2 regions of the Lysinibacillus sp. BNK-21 genome follow, and region 1 is predicted to be linked to the other one. Evidence: predicted binding sites of a transcription regulator. Region 1 holds the regulator's gene; the other holds the start of a gene.
What was found. The regulator LexA, encoded in region 1, represses DNA repair genes until DNA is damaged. The targets are predictions, from matches to a motif close to CGAACATATGTTCG.
Positions count from the first base shown of each region.

Region 1 (7,466 bases):
GTCATTCCCTTAATATGATTTATCTACCGGAAGGAGAAGGCTGTCTATCTGTAAATCGACCTGTCCCTGGTTTTGTACCGAGATATGAGAGAATTAAAGTCAAAGCTTACGACATCGATGGACATGAAATCATTGTACAGTTACAGGGCTACGGGGCCATCGTTGTACAGCATGAAATCGATCATTTAAATGGCATCATGTTTTATGACCGAATAAATAAAGAGTACCCTTTCCAACTGCCAAATCATGTTATCATCGAAAGTTTTTCTTCCCTTCAGTAGTTTTTTACAAAAAAAATTAGCAGGAATATTATTTTCCTGCTAATCTTTCTTGGTGCTCTTGGAAACGACGATGTACTGTCGCCTTACTTACCTCAAAGCCTAACCCTCTAAGCGTTATAGAAATTTCTTCAAAGGTAAATCCACGTTTGCGTAGCTTCACAATTTCCTCTACAGGTAGATCTTTTCGCTCCTGCCCCTGCGGATTACCTCGATTCGATAAATTATTTTCTGGACGATAACCGTTTTCTACAGCACGTCGCATACCTCGTCGAATTTTAGCATTATGGATTCTACGCTGATATTCCTCTACAATCGCTAAAATTTCAAGCAGCATCGTATCCATTTCATTTAATTGGACTGGGCCTGCATCACGCATAGAAAAAACATCAGTTGCTGACTTTTGTAATAAATGTAATACAGCCATCCTTGCATTGCCTCGTCCTAAACGAGTTTCATCTTGGACAAAAAGAGCATTAATGTTCTTATCTTTTATAAAATCAAGCATCTCTAGCAAGCCTTCACGTTCTACATCATAGCCACTATGTTGATCTTTAAACACGCCCTTCACCGCATAGCCTTGCTCTTTAGCATAGCGCAGCAACTCTTCCTGCTGGCGCTCTAATGAGGAGCTTTGTGTTTCTTTTTCAGTACTTACGCGACAATAGACAACAGCCGATAGTTGATTATTTATCATTGTTCATTTCTCGCAATTTCGATAGTATTGATGGGACTGGCTTGATCACTCACTACAGGAATAACTAGAGATTTTCCCGCTACAATTTTAATATCTGCTAGTTCATTTTCAGTTTTTACAAGCTTTATCCAATCATCAGTACTCATCTTACCACGATATTGCTCGGCTAACGACCACAAGCTATCCCCATGTTCGATTTGAATTTCTGCGTAACTAACTTTTCCTGGATCAGTAATGTAAAGGTATGCTGCAAATAATAAACAAGCTCCTATTAAAATTGAGATATGTGTGTTTTTCTTCAACCATGTCATAATCATTACCCCTTTTTAAGAATGTTTGTTCGGAATGTATGTTCCTATAATAAAGCGAACAAACGTTTTTGTCAAACACTTTTCGAACCTATGTTTGCATACATGTTCGCATTCTGTTATACTATCAAATAAGAAGAATGATTTTAGAAAAAAGAGGTGAGCACTCATGAAAAAAGTTTCGAAAAGACAAGAGGACATTTTAGCTTTCATTAAGGAAGAGGTACGAGCTAAAGGATATCCGCCATCAGTACGTGAAATTGGTGAAGCAGTTGGACTTGCTTCCAGTTCAACTGTTCATGGACATTTAGCTCGATTAGAACAAAAAGGCTTTATTCGTCGAGATCCAACAAAGCCACGTGCAATTGAAATTTTAGAGCCTGAAGAATCCATTCAAAAACAACAGGTGATCCATGTCCCACTTGTCGGGAAGGTTACAGCTGGTTCTCCAATTACAGCAATTGAAAATATTGAAGAATACTTCCCATTACCCGATACGTATGGCACAAGTGAAGATCAATTGTTCATGCTAGAAATCATGGGGGAATCAATGATTGAAGCTGGGATTTTAGATGGAGATTTAGTCATTGTAAAACAAAAGGCAACAGCTAATAATGGGGATATTGTTGTAGCTATGACAGCTGAGGATGAAGCAACTGTAAAACGTTTCTTTAAAGAGAAAAACCATTTCCGTTTACAGCCTGAAAATTCTTCTATGGAACCAATTATTGTCGATCAAGTTTCTATTTTAGGACAAGTTGTAGGTCTTTATAGACGTGTACATTAACGATTAAAGCAGATTTTGAGGATTATGTTCCTTCTAAGAGCATGTATCCTCTTTTTTACGCAAAAAAAGAATCCACATACGATTGGATTCTTTGTACAATGCCTCTTCTAAGCTTCCTTCTTAAATTTTATGCTCGCTTCAATAAAGGCTGAAAATAGCTTTTGAGCACTCTCATCTCCTGCTATGGCTAGTTCCTCAGGATGCCACTGAACAGCTAAGCAAAATGGCATCTCCTCATGAACTACCGCTTCGATAATACCGTCGTTAGATTTTGCCGCTACTTTTAATTTTTCTGCTAAAACATTCACCGCTTGATGATGAAATGAATTCACTGCTATTTTCTCTTGTTCAACGATAGTCGCTAATAGATTGTCAGCAATAACCTGTACAGAATGGGTAGCTACAGCTCGACCTGATTGCTGCATATGTTGGAGTAACTTGGTACTAAAGTGATCACTATCAATATCCTGATATAAGGTACCACCTAATGCAACATTTAGTATTTGAATTCCTCGACAGATCCCGAAAATAGGCATCTTACGTTGGAATGCGGCTTCAATCAATGCTAACTCAATCGTATCTCGCGCTGGATGAATTTTTCCAAGCTTTAATGAAGGCTCAGCCCCGAATAGAAATGGGTGCACATCATGACCACCAGATAATAATAAACCGTCTGTAAGGGCTAAAATCTGGGCTGCCTCTTCTTCTACTCCAATTGGAATAATCAGTGGAATTCCACCTGCTTCAATGATGCTTTTACTGTAAGCAGCATTTAATCGAGAGGATAAATCATCCTCAACAAAGGCTGTAATACCAATAATCGGTTTCACTTGCTTCCCTCCAAATTCTTGAAAATTGCACAATTACCAAAAGCCTAGATACCAATTAATTAATACATCGCCATAGAAATAAACAATAACTGCGGCCAATGCAATAGATGGCCCAAACGGAATGGGTGTTTTTCTCCCCTGTTTGTTTTTCGATAACATGGTAATCCCGACAATCATACCAATAACTGCAGCTAAAAATAGCGTTAACAGTGTATCAATCGTACCCAGAACGAGACCAATTAAAAAGAATAATTTAATATCGCCTCCACCCATGCCACCGTTTGATAGCACAGCAATGATATATAATATGCCAAAACCAACCACAGCACCCACAAGAGAGTCCCACCACGGTGTTAATGGTGACAGCACTCGTCCAATAGCTAGCAAAGGTAAAAAGAATACTAACACCTTATCTGGAATTAGCATATATGCTAAATCTGATACAACGATAATAATTAATAAAGAGATAAAAAAGAGTGCTACTATCAATTCTATGCCCCAGCCTAACTGCCCATAAGCAAAGGCAAATAATACACCTGTCATTAATTCTATGACTGGGTAAACCCAAGAAATTTTATTGCCACAACCCCGACATTTTCCTCCTAAAAATACATAAGACAAAACTGGTACTAAATCAAGCGCCGTCAGTCGTCTCTGACATTTTGGACAATGTGAAGGAGGATGTACAATCGACTCCTTCTGTGGTACACGTAAGCCAACTACATTATAAAAAGAGCCAAAGACAAGTCCAAATAAAAAAATAAAGATCGTATAAGCCATTTCCAATTTTATGTCCTCCTAAACCAATAGGCGCCCATACAAATGAAGTATGGTGCGCCTATCAATAAAGTTATTGTTGTTCTTCGTAATAGAACGTCGTCACTTGCACTGTTGCCTTTAACGTAAGATCTGCATCTTTCTCAAGCTGTGCCTGCTCTCCAGGCAATTTAAATTCAATCTTATCGGTTTTCATGATACGCTCTAATTGTTCAACCTCCTGTAAAAAGCTTTCAAGAGAATTAAAATCAAGCGCACCCACCTCTAATATAAAAGTAACAAGCTTTAAATTAGTTGGTAAAGAGTCCTTCGAAAGAGATGCAATCGGTGTAGTAGTCTCCTTGTTCTCCTGATCACCATTGACCTCTGCTTCAGCCTGCTCCAACATATTAAGATCATTCGATTCATCTGAAGGTGTCACAGTGCCGTCCTCACCTTGAACAGTTAAAGACAGTACACGAGTTCCTGTCACCTCTTCAATCTCAGCTAAATCAAGAATAATCTTTTCAACGGCTCTTGTTACAGGTAGCTTTTGTCTTAAGGCTAATATATTGATAGTAGGCTGTCCCTGCTCTTTGTCTAATTGTGCTAGTTGTTCTTTGACACTAGCTAATTCTTGCTGCACCTGCAATACATTACTCTCTTTTTCATTCACTTCATCCAATTTTGGTGAAAGCAAATAATAATACAGCGCAAATAAAATAGCAGCTATCAGCGCCAGTAACAAGATCATAGACGAATTTTTACTACTCGTTAATTTATTCATGAGCGTCGTCCTCCAGCTAAATACATAAAATCGATTGTCGCTGTAATGGACACTGAATATCGCGGTACTTCTTTAAATTTTTGTTGGGGTGTTAACACCCTTTGTTCACCTAGCTCTATTTCAAAGTTTGAGACAGTGTTAATTTGAGCATCTGTAAAATAGCTACTCATTAAAAGTCGCTCCACATATTTCGATATATCTGTCATCGTTTCAAAATCCACTTCAATATTCACCGAGTTCTCTCCGAAAACATAGCTACGTAAATAGGAATGAGTTGGTAATAAAGTTTTTGTTTCATCAATTAACGGTGTTACAGGATAAGAAACGCTTTGAATAAAAGTTACTGACTTTTCCAACGAACCCTGATCGACATTTTGTCGTGCGTCTAGCTCTTGCTGCAATTGATCAAGCTGTGTTGTTAATGCCTGTTCCTCTGCAGTCAATCGTGACAATTCACTATTGGATGTAAAAAATAAAAAAAGTAAATAAGCTACAATAAGTCCCACAATGACAATCACCAAGCTATAAAAAAGCTTGGGAGAGGTTGTTCTTTTTTCAAGTTGTGGTAAGAGGTTTATATCTGGAACCATTAACGAACCTCCTTCAAAGCTAAGCCAAGCAACGTTGAAAATTCTCGCTTAAAGCGCGGAAACGATTTCTCAATTTTTTTCCCATCGACAACCCTTAGTGGTGGTTCTAAATTAGAAGCTAGTAAGTTCCCAATTGATTTCAATAGTGGGTTATCGCCAAGCATGATAATTTCATCCACTGTTTTTTCACCTTTATGTAAAGAAAACTTAAAGAAATTCATCATCCGATCAATCTCCAAAACCTGATCCATTACGACCATTTGATAATTCTCTGATTCGCCATTATAGATAAATTGATAGCTAGACTCATTCTCTTTCTTCCCCTGCCATTGCGTCATATCTACTTCAATAGTTTGATAGCGCAAAAACTCCACTTGGCCATTGGAAAAAATACTGATGGAGAGTTCATTAATCGACCATTCTGCAATTAAATATGTTTTATTAGGCATTAATAAGGACATGTGCTCTAATAAACGTATATTACAAAGCGCACGAATATCGGCAGCTTCGGGTTCTAATGAAACATCTAACAGCATCCCAACCAGTTTCGTAATCTCTTCAGAAGGTGCAGCAAATAAGATAGCCTTGCCGTCCTCGGCATCTGCATCATACACATCAATTAAAGGGTCTTGAAATGGTAAATGAATAGAATGTCCCAATTCCATTTCAGCATATCCTCTTAATTCCTGAGGCTTTACATCTTTAGGGTGCTCAAAGTTTTTTAATAGAACCGTCGTATCAGGGACAAACATACGAACAGCCTGTTTTTTCCCTGTCCATTTCATTACTTGCTCTTTAATTACCTCAAAAAGAGCTACCTCATCGATAATAGTTCCATTTTCAACGATTCCAGCTGCTAAAGGGTATTCATAGCCCTGCCACTGATTAGGCTCTGGTCCTTTCGCCACAATCGCACGTAGCACATAATCCTTCAGTTCAATCGAAACATGCGACTTTCTTTTTCTCTTAAACATGTGAAAAGACCTCCTTATCCTACTCAGTATAAATGATTTTTTCAATTAGTCATCCATTTCCCAGCCAGAAACGCAAATTTTCCTGCGCTTCTGAATGGGTTGGGAGGACTGATTAAGGTGTCGTTGGAACGCCCGCTTTTGTCAAATTCTTATTTAAATTATTTTCAGTTATAGATTTTCCAGAAAGATTTGTTTTAGATCCGTCTAATTTTAAGTCATCAAATCTTGAATAGGTGATTGTCCATTCTTTAGCCGTGTCATTATAGTCTACTTTATCACCAGACTGTAGCACTATGCCATCCACAAAAGGTTGTAACTCAGTATTACTACATGAATTATCCACACAAGCCCCATCAATATAAGCAATCTTTGCCCCTGAGAGAATATTTGATGCTTCCGCTAAAATTGCACGGTCCTTCGACTTATTAATAATATTACCAATTGCAGGTACAGCGATTGCTGCGATAATTGCTAGGATAACAATTACAGCTAATAGTTCAACTAATGTTAAACCTTTCTCATTTTTCAATAGTTTTTTATTTTTCCATTTTTTTAACATAATGAAATCCTCCTTAATAGTTTTATATGAAGTGTGTGTACACGCGCTTCTGAACATTATGGCGAAGCTGCACAATCTCGCCCTATACATTTGCCACCAGTTCCCTTGCTGCCCTTACGAATATCGTCTGCAATATGCTGTAAGGTGGCATTATCAAAATTAATATATTTTCCATTGCTGTAATAAATCGCATGCGCATTGAAGTAATAGGTGCCCTCGATAAATTGGACATTGGCACTCTGACCCTCTTTATCTGCCTCTAATATTTTGCCAGCACTGTCTAAATAACCGTCGGATACTAATTTTTCCACTTCGACTATTTGCCATTGATTAGCGGTTGGATGCTCCATAAAATAAAACTGCGCAGCATGAATAACATTAATGGCATCTGCTTTTAATGCCTTATAACGTGAATTATCAATGACATTACTTATAGCTGGAATTGCAATGGCAGCAACGATAGCTAGAATAACAATGACTGCCAATAACTCGACTAATGTCAAGCCCTTTTCGTTCTTTACCCTAATTTCCATGTCCAGTCTCTCCTTTAATACTTAACCATGAAGATACCTACTTGCCGCTTCCTTTTGTTAGCAAATCTAAGTAGATATTTCCCATTAAGCGGAACAAAAGGGCATCCATATAAATATTGTAAACATTACATATTTTCATATAGTTGGAACATTGGTAAGAATATAGCCGCAACGATGACTCCAACAACTAGAGCCAGTACCACAATCATTAAAGGCTCAATGAGTGACTTCATGGTATCGACAGCACGGTTTACTTCCTCTTCATAAAAATCAGCGATCTTTTCGAGCATGTAATCCAAGGACCCTGTTTTCTCGCCAATTGATGTCATTTGTGTTACAAGCGGTGGAAATAGCCAGCTTTTTTCAA
Region 1 covers NZ_JBLQTS010000001.1:3,247,942-3,255,407, forward strand. Annotated here, with positions in the region: gene def (peptide deformylase) at 1-281, shown strand, start outside; gene ACMGGO_RS16705 (YneB family resolvase-like protein) at 310-975, opposite strand; gene yneA (cell division suppressor protein YneA) at 972-1,286, opposite strand; gene lexA (transcriptional repressor LexA) at 1,453-2,070, shown strand; gene ACMGGO_RS16720 (gamma-glutamyl-gamma-aminobutyrate hydrolase family protein) at 2,178-2,900, opposite strand; gene ACMGGO_RS16725 (prepilin peptidase) at 2,934-3,686, opposite strand; gene ACMGGO_RS16730 (hypothetical protein) at 3,751-4,443, opposite strand; gene ACMGGO_RS16735 (PilN domain-containing protein) at 4,440-5,033, opposite strand; gene pilM (type IV pilus biogenesis protein PilM) at 5,033-6,007, opposite strand; gene ACMGGO_RS16745 (prepilin-type N-terminal cleavage/methylation domain-containing protein) at 6,120-6,566, opposite strand; gene ACMGGO_RS16750 (prepilin-type N-terminal cleavage/methylation domain-containing protein) at 6,623-7,099, opposite strand; gene ACMGGO_RS16755 (type II secretion system F family protein) at 7,225-7,466, opposite strand, start outside.

Region 2 (7,466 bases), 2.7 Mb from region 1:
TTTTACCTCATCAATGTTTTCAAGCTGTGCCACAAAAACTAAATCTTCTTCTGTTACAACATTATCAACCGTTAACATCATAACCGCTGTACCACCAACCTGTGCACGACCAACCTGCATTGTTGCAATATTGATTTCTTTTTCTGCAAGCTTTGTTGCTACACGGCCAATTGCACCTGGTTTGTCAGTATTTTTAATGTAAAGAAGGTGGCCTTGTGGAATGACATCTACAACATAGTCCTCTACTTTTACAATACGTGCACCTAAACCATTTAATAGTGTACCCGCTACAGTATGTGTTTCGTTAGCAGTAATAATTTCAATCGTAATTAAGCTAGTAAAGCCTTTTGCTGTTGTTGTTTTGTGCTCATTAATTTTCATACCAATACGTTCAGATAAGTAACGAGCATTCACATCATTGACATGATTACCGTGATTTTTAGACAGTAAACCTTTTAATGCATTTGAAGTTAATGGACGAACATCATAGTTTGCTACTTCTCCAGCATAAGATAGGTTGATTTCTTTGACTGGCTCTGTTGTCACTTGTGATAGGAATGAACCAAGTTTTTCAGCTAATTCAAAGAATGGCTCAACTTGTGCAAGAAGCTCTTTAGGTATAGATGGCATGTTTACTGGATTTGTTACAGTACCTGTTTTGTAAAATTTAATGATGTCATTTGATACGTCAACCGCTACAGATTCCTGTGCCTCGATTGTAGATGCTCCTAAGTGAGGCGTTGCGATAACTTGTGGTAAAGTCAGTAGCTTATGATCTGTTGCTGGTTCAGAAACAAATACATCAAGAGCTGCTCCAGCCACTTTACCTGCTACGATTGCATCATATAAATCGTCTTCATTGATGATACCGCCACGTGCACAGTTAATAATACGTACGCCATCTTTCATCATCGCAAATTTATCTTTATTAATAAGGTTGCGAGTTTCAGGTAAAAGTGGTGTATGAACTGTAATGAAATCTGCAGCTACACAGATTTCTTCAACCGTTGCTTTTGTTACACCTAATTCTTTGGCACGTTCATCTGTTAGGAAAGGATCGTATGCCATAACATTCATACGTTGACCCTTAGCACGATAAGCTACTTCAACACCAATTCGACCAAAACCTACAACGCCTAAAGTTTTATTTTTTAGCTCCACGCCAACAAAAGATTTGCGATCCCATTTGCCATTTTTTAATGTATTAAAAGCTTGTGGAATATGACGGGCAAGTGAAGTCATCATCGCAATTGTATGTTCGGCAGCTGAGTTAGTATTACCATCTGGTGCGTTTACCACGATAATGCCGTGTTCTGTAGCAGCAGCAAGATCAATATTATCGACACCAACACCAGCACGACCAATTAATTTTAAGCTTTTTGCTGCTTCAATTACTTCACGTGTTACCGTTGTTTGAGAACGCACAAGTAATACATCTACATCAGCAATTTTAGCGATTAATTCTTCTGGTGCTAAACCTGTGTCTACAATAATGTTTAAATCTAAATCTTGTTCCTGGCGTAATGGGAAAATACCATCCTCACTTAGTGGATCAGCGATAAATACGTTAATAGTTCTTGTTTTTGTTGCAGTAGTCATTATAATTAGCTCCTTTTTTATCATTATTGGCTATGGCTTTATCTACGATAGTCTGAAATTTGTAAAATTCGAACATCTTACAGCATACAAACAATCTCCTTTCTAAATCGAAGACAATATAAAAAGCCTTCCACGCCTTACAAACACAGTTAGTGTGTTGTAAGGGGCGAAAGGCTGTATAAACTTTGGTTCGCGGTACCACCCTTAATCACTGCTGGAAAATTTATTCTGGCAGTCTTAGCTATATGCGTAACGTGCATGAGACGGATAAGCATACTTTTAAGTTGTTCAGCCTATCTATTCAGGAGTGGAACTATTATCGTAGAAATCACTGATTTGCACCAACCATCAGCTCTCTTTGGATTTTCTTGCGACTAGTGTGTCTCCGTCATTATATTTTTTGTGATTAAATTTGTTAACATCATAATCCCTATTGTTCACCTTTGTCAACGATATTTCTTAAAAACTTTAAAAATACTGACTTCAAAAGTCTGAAAAATAACTAAAAACGAATATTATTTATATAATACTGTTGTATTGTTCGTCTTTTTGGGGAATACAATGAAAGCGCTAACGATATTTGAAAAGTCCGATAGTATCAGGTTTCTGTGTAGTTTTAGCATGAAAAATTATATGGGAATTAAATGGAATAAAATAGAGGGTTTATGCTAATTATCCATGGATTTGTTCTAAGAAAGCGAACGTTTTTGTTTGTCACATTTTAGACAAAAATATAAAAAGTAGAAGGTAAACAGACTGTGAGAGAAGAATGTTAGTTAAGGATGATTGATTTGGGGGTGTAAGAATGAAGTACGATGTTGCAATAGTCGGTGCTGGTCTTGCAGGATTAGTCGCAGCTTGTGAATTAATCGATGCAAAGAAAAAAGTTCTTTTAGTAGATCAAGAGCCTGAAAATTCAATCGGAGGACAGGCATATTGGTCTTTTGGAGGAATATTTTTAGTAAATTCTCCAGAGCAAAGAAGGCTTGGAATTAAAGATAGTAAGGAGCTTGCATGGCAGGATTGGCAAGGAACTGCAGGCTTTGATCGTTTAGAAGATGAGGATTCCTGGGCGTATAAATGGGCAAGAGCATATGTCGATTTTGCTGCAGGTGAAAAATACGACTGGTTAAAGTCAAAAGGTATAAAGTTTTTCCCTGTTGTTGGATGGGCAGAGCGGGGAGGCTCATTGGCAGGAGGGCATGGCAATTCAGTACCTAGATTTCATATTGTCTGGGGAACAGGCCCTGGCATTGTAAAGCCATTTGTAGATAAAGTAAAACAGGCTATGAAAGAAGGATTCATTGACTTCAAGCCAAGACATCGTGTGGATGAATTTGTGCAGCAAGAAGGGAAGATTATAGGAATTAGCGGAACGGTGCTAGCTGAAACCTTTATTAATCGAGGTGAAAAGAGTTCGAGATTAGGAATCGGTGAATTTTCCTACGAAGCTAAAGCTGTGATTGTGGCAAGTGGTGGTATTGGGGCAAATTTTGATTTAGTGAGAAAAAATTGGCCTGCTCGATTAGGAACCCCTCCCAAAAATATGGTATGTGGTGTACCAGCTTACGTTGACGGAAGAATGCTAGAGATCACGGAACATGCTGGGGGACGCATTGTAAACCGTGATCGCATGTGGCATTACACAGAGGGTTTAAGAAATTGGGATCCAATATGGCCCAACCATGGAATTCGGATATTGCCTGGTCCCTCCTCCCTGTGGTTTGACGCAGAGGGGAATCGTTTTCATGCACCCAACTTTCCAGGGTTTGATACACTCAGTACGTTAGAGGCGATTCAAAAAACAGGTTATGACTATTCCTGGTTTATTTTAACGGAGAAAATTATTGAGAAAGAATTTGCTTTATCTGGCTCGGAGCAAAACCCAGATTTAACAAACAAAAGCATTGGCGATGTTCTAAAACGCATTTTACCAGGCCCACCTGCTCCTATCCAAGCTTTTAAAAATCACGGAGAGGATTTTGTGATTGCACATGATCTAAAGGAACTTGTAGATGGAATGAATAAACTTGCTGGGAATGAGCTACTTGATTTCATGAAGATTAAAGAGCAAATCTTGGCAAGAGATCGGGAAATGGACAATAAGTTTACAAAGGATTTGCAAGTAAACGCTATTCATGGAGCAAGAAATTATATTGGGGATAAATGGGTGCGTGTTGCCAAGCCACATAAAATTTTAGATACCAAAAATTGGCCTTTAATTGCTGTTCGCTTAAACATTCTAACAAGGAAAACTTTAGGTGGCTTACAAACAAATTTAAATGGCGCTGTTTTGGGCATGGACGGTCAGCCAATTCCTGGGTTATTTGCTGCTGGTGAAGTAAGTGGTTTCGGTGGCGGTGGCGTCCATGGCTACCGCGCTTTAGAAGGGACATTTGTTGGTGGTTGTTTATTTAGTGGACGCCAGGTAGGGCGTTATTTAGGGCAAGGATAAAGTGCATAAATGAATGAAGAGCATCGTTTTGATGAACGATGCTCTTTTTAAATGGATTGATAATGTTGGAGTAGATCACTATGCTGAAGTTTTGAGCAAATCCAACAGCAATGCGCACCTTGATTAAATTATGAAATGGATTAACAATTTGATTGTTGGACCTCTGCAATCTTAGCAATTTGTTCTTCAACCTGTTCCTTTGTCCAACCGTTTTCCTCCACGAAAAAGTTGCGTTCTGCACGGCGACAATCATCTGAACAGCTTCGCATGTAAAATGCCTCATGTTTTTCTTCACAAAGCATTAACTTATGACACGCTGGGTTTGCACAGTTTGTGTATCGTTCAGAAGGCTCTCCGGTGAAATAATCCTTCCCAACAATAACATGTTCCACCTGATTAATCGGTACACTTCGACGGCGGTCAAAAACAAACATTTGACCATCCCATAATTGACCTTTTACCTCAGGATCCTTCGCATATGTAGCAATACCGCCGTGTAATTGACCTACGCTCTTACCATAGCCCTCGCGTTTTAGCCAACCAGAGAATTTTTCGCAGCGAATACCACCTGTACAATAAGTTAAGATTTTTTTATCTGCAAAATCTTCTTTATGCGCCTCCATCCAAGCAGGTAGGTCACGGAAGTTTTCAATATCTGGTCGAACAGCCCCTCGGAAATGACCGAGATCATATTCATAGTCATTACGGGCATCGATAACCACGGTGTTGTCATCTTGCATCTGTTCCATAAATTCTTTAGGTGTTAAATAATCACCTGTGATTTCTAACGGATTGATATCCTGTTCTAAACCGAGGTGAACAATTTCTCGACGAGGACGTACATGCATTTTTCTAAAGGTATGCCCTTCAGTCTCATCAATTTTCCACATCATATCGCTAAAACGAGCATCTGCCTTCATATGATTCATGTAAGCATCTGTTTGCTCAATGGTACCTGATACAGTTCCATTAATACCTTCGTAACCTACTAAAATACGACCAAGAAGCCCTATCTCTTTACACAATGCTAAATGTTCTTCTGCGAACGCTTCAGGATCTTCAATCGTAATATATTTATAATAAAGTAATACACGATAGTCTTTTTGTGTCAAAATACATTACCACCTTTATCTCGATATTCGTCCTTTAATATAGCATAACAGGAGCAATTTTGCTTAGAGAGAAGGAGTTTTCTAAAAAAACACGAATTATACATAGTGAATGACTATTCATATTTGGGGGTTATAGAGATGGAATTTTCAACGATTACATTAGAAAAATTAGAACGTCGAGCAACCTTAACATTGAATCGTCCACAGGCGATGAATGCAATGGATGATGTCATGATGCGTGAACTTGCAGAATGCTTTGAGGCTCTACAGCAGGAAAAAGATATTCAGGTGCTTGTTATTCGTGGAGAAGGAAAGGTCTTTTCTGCGGGTGGTGATATAAAAGCAATGCTAGATGAAAGCAAACCACTGAATATTGATGAGGCAATGGTTTATCTGACACGTATCGTGAAGGCATATTATCAGCTACCAATGATTGTGATTGCAGCGGTTCATGGTGCATCAGCAGGTTTAGGATTTAGTCTAACACTAGGGGCAGATATTATTGTAGCCTGTGAAAATAGTAAACTTGCTATGAATTTCATTGGAATTGGACTGATTCCAGATGGGGGCGGTCATTTCTTCATGAAGGAGCGTGTAGGTACTGTTAAAGCGAAACAAATGATATGGGAGGGAAAGGTATTAACAGCAAAAGAAGCATTAGATGCAGGGTTAATTGATTATATTGCACCAGAGGGCACTGTATTTGCAATGGCAGATCAGGTGGTGGGGAAAATGCTTGCATCCCCGATTTCTTCCATGATTACAACGAAAAAAATTCTACATGCACAAAATATGCCACAGCTAGAAAATATCTTAGCATTAGAGGCTGAGGGCCAGTCTGCAATGCGTAAAACAACAGATCATGTCGAGGGCATTCATGCATTTGTAGAGAAAAGAACGCCTGTCTTTGTAGGCAAATAAAAATAATAAAAGGCGCGTAGCAAACCATTGACTACGTGCCTTTTATTAGCCACTAAACATGGAATAAAATTAATTTACCTGAAGCGTTTACAAGACGATGAGTTTTATCGGCAACACCTTTTTCCTCAATTTGTTGTTGTCCATTTAGTTTAGCAGCCTCATCATTTTCAAAAGTCCAAGTTTCATCAAACAATGTTTCCCCTGTTTTTTCAAAAGCTGTAAAACGATAATTCTCCATACAGACCCCACCCTTTTACTTGAATATATTTCTATTATACATAGAAGATTTATAAACTTCACGGTAAAACTAGTGAATTTTTTGATAAATTACGAAAATTGTGGAAAAAGTAAGGCAATGTTGTTTTTTTCCGTAATAGCATTTTTCATCAAACATGAGTTATGATAAAATAGAACAAATATTCGGTTTTGAATAAACAACATATTATTACTTTGGTTTTGTACTAAAGAGAGAATTATCTACTATTTGAGGTGATTGGATGTCAGCAATTCGTTTTTTCCATATGGCAGATTTACATTTAGATAGTCCATTTAAGGGCTTATTTGGACTACCCGAACCCATTTTAAAGAAAATACGGTCAAGCACTTTTGAAGCGTTTGATAAAATTATCCTTAAAGCGATTCAGGAAAAACCTGATTTTTTACTAATTGTTGGGGATATTTATGATGGTGAAAATCGTAGCTTGCAAGCACAACGAAGATTTCAAGATGCAATGGAGAAGCTTTTTCAACACAATATCCCTGTCATTGTGAGCTACGGAAATCATGATCATTTAAATGGTACATGGACACGCTTTTCTTTACCAAGTAATGTCTATGAATTACCAGCTGAAACGAGTGTAGTTCAATTAAAAATACGGGGTCAACAAGTGAATATATATGGTTTTAGCTATCCTGAACGTCATTTAAAGGAATCTGTTATTGAAAGCTATCCAACTGCACATGATCAGCATGCCATTCATATTGGTATGCTTCATGGCAGTGAGGCAGGCAATACAACACATGATGTGTATGCCCCTTTTATAAAACAACAGTTACTTGAAAAGAACTATCATTATTGGGCGCTTGGCCATATTCATAAACGACAGCTTTTACATCAAAACCCTCCAATTGTTTATCCAGGCAATATTCAAAGTCGACATCGTAAAGAACAAGGAATGAAAGGCTTTTATGATGTTACGCTATCCAAAACATCGACTGAGCTTGATTTTATCTCTACCTCTGCTGTTGTTTATAGCACCATTGAGGTAGATTGTACGAATGTGCTACACGCCAATGAATTATTGAAGAGATGTGCAGAAGCTATTACAGCTAATAGGAAGAAGTATGGCGCATCTGTAGTAGAGCTTCATTTGCAAAAT
Region 2 covers NZ_JBLQTS010000001.1:591,838-599,303, forward strand. Annotated here, with positions in the region: gene serA (phosphoglycerate dehydrogenase) at 1-1,599, opposite strand, end outside; T-box leader at 1,759-2,000, opposite strand; gene ACMGGO_RS03020 (FAD-binding dehydrogenase) at 2,405-4,054, shown strand; gene ACMGGO_RS03025 (rhodanese-related sulfurtransferase) at 4,195-5,166, opposite strand; gene ACMGGO_RS03030 (enoyl-CoA hydratase) at 5,305-6,087, shown strand; gene ACMGGO_RS03035 (YhzD family protein) at 6,140-6,325, opposite strand; gene ACMGGO_RS03040 (DNA repair exonuclease) at 6,585-7,466, shown strand, end outside.
Region 2: a site for LexA is predicted at 6,497-6,510, ahead of ACMGGO_RS03040 (DNA repair exonuclease). Genes of this name have one in related genera too.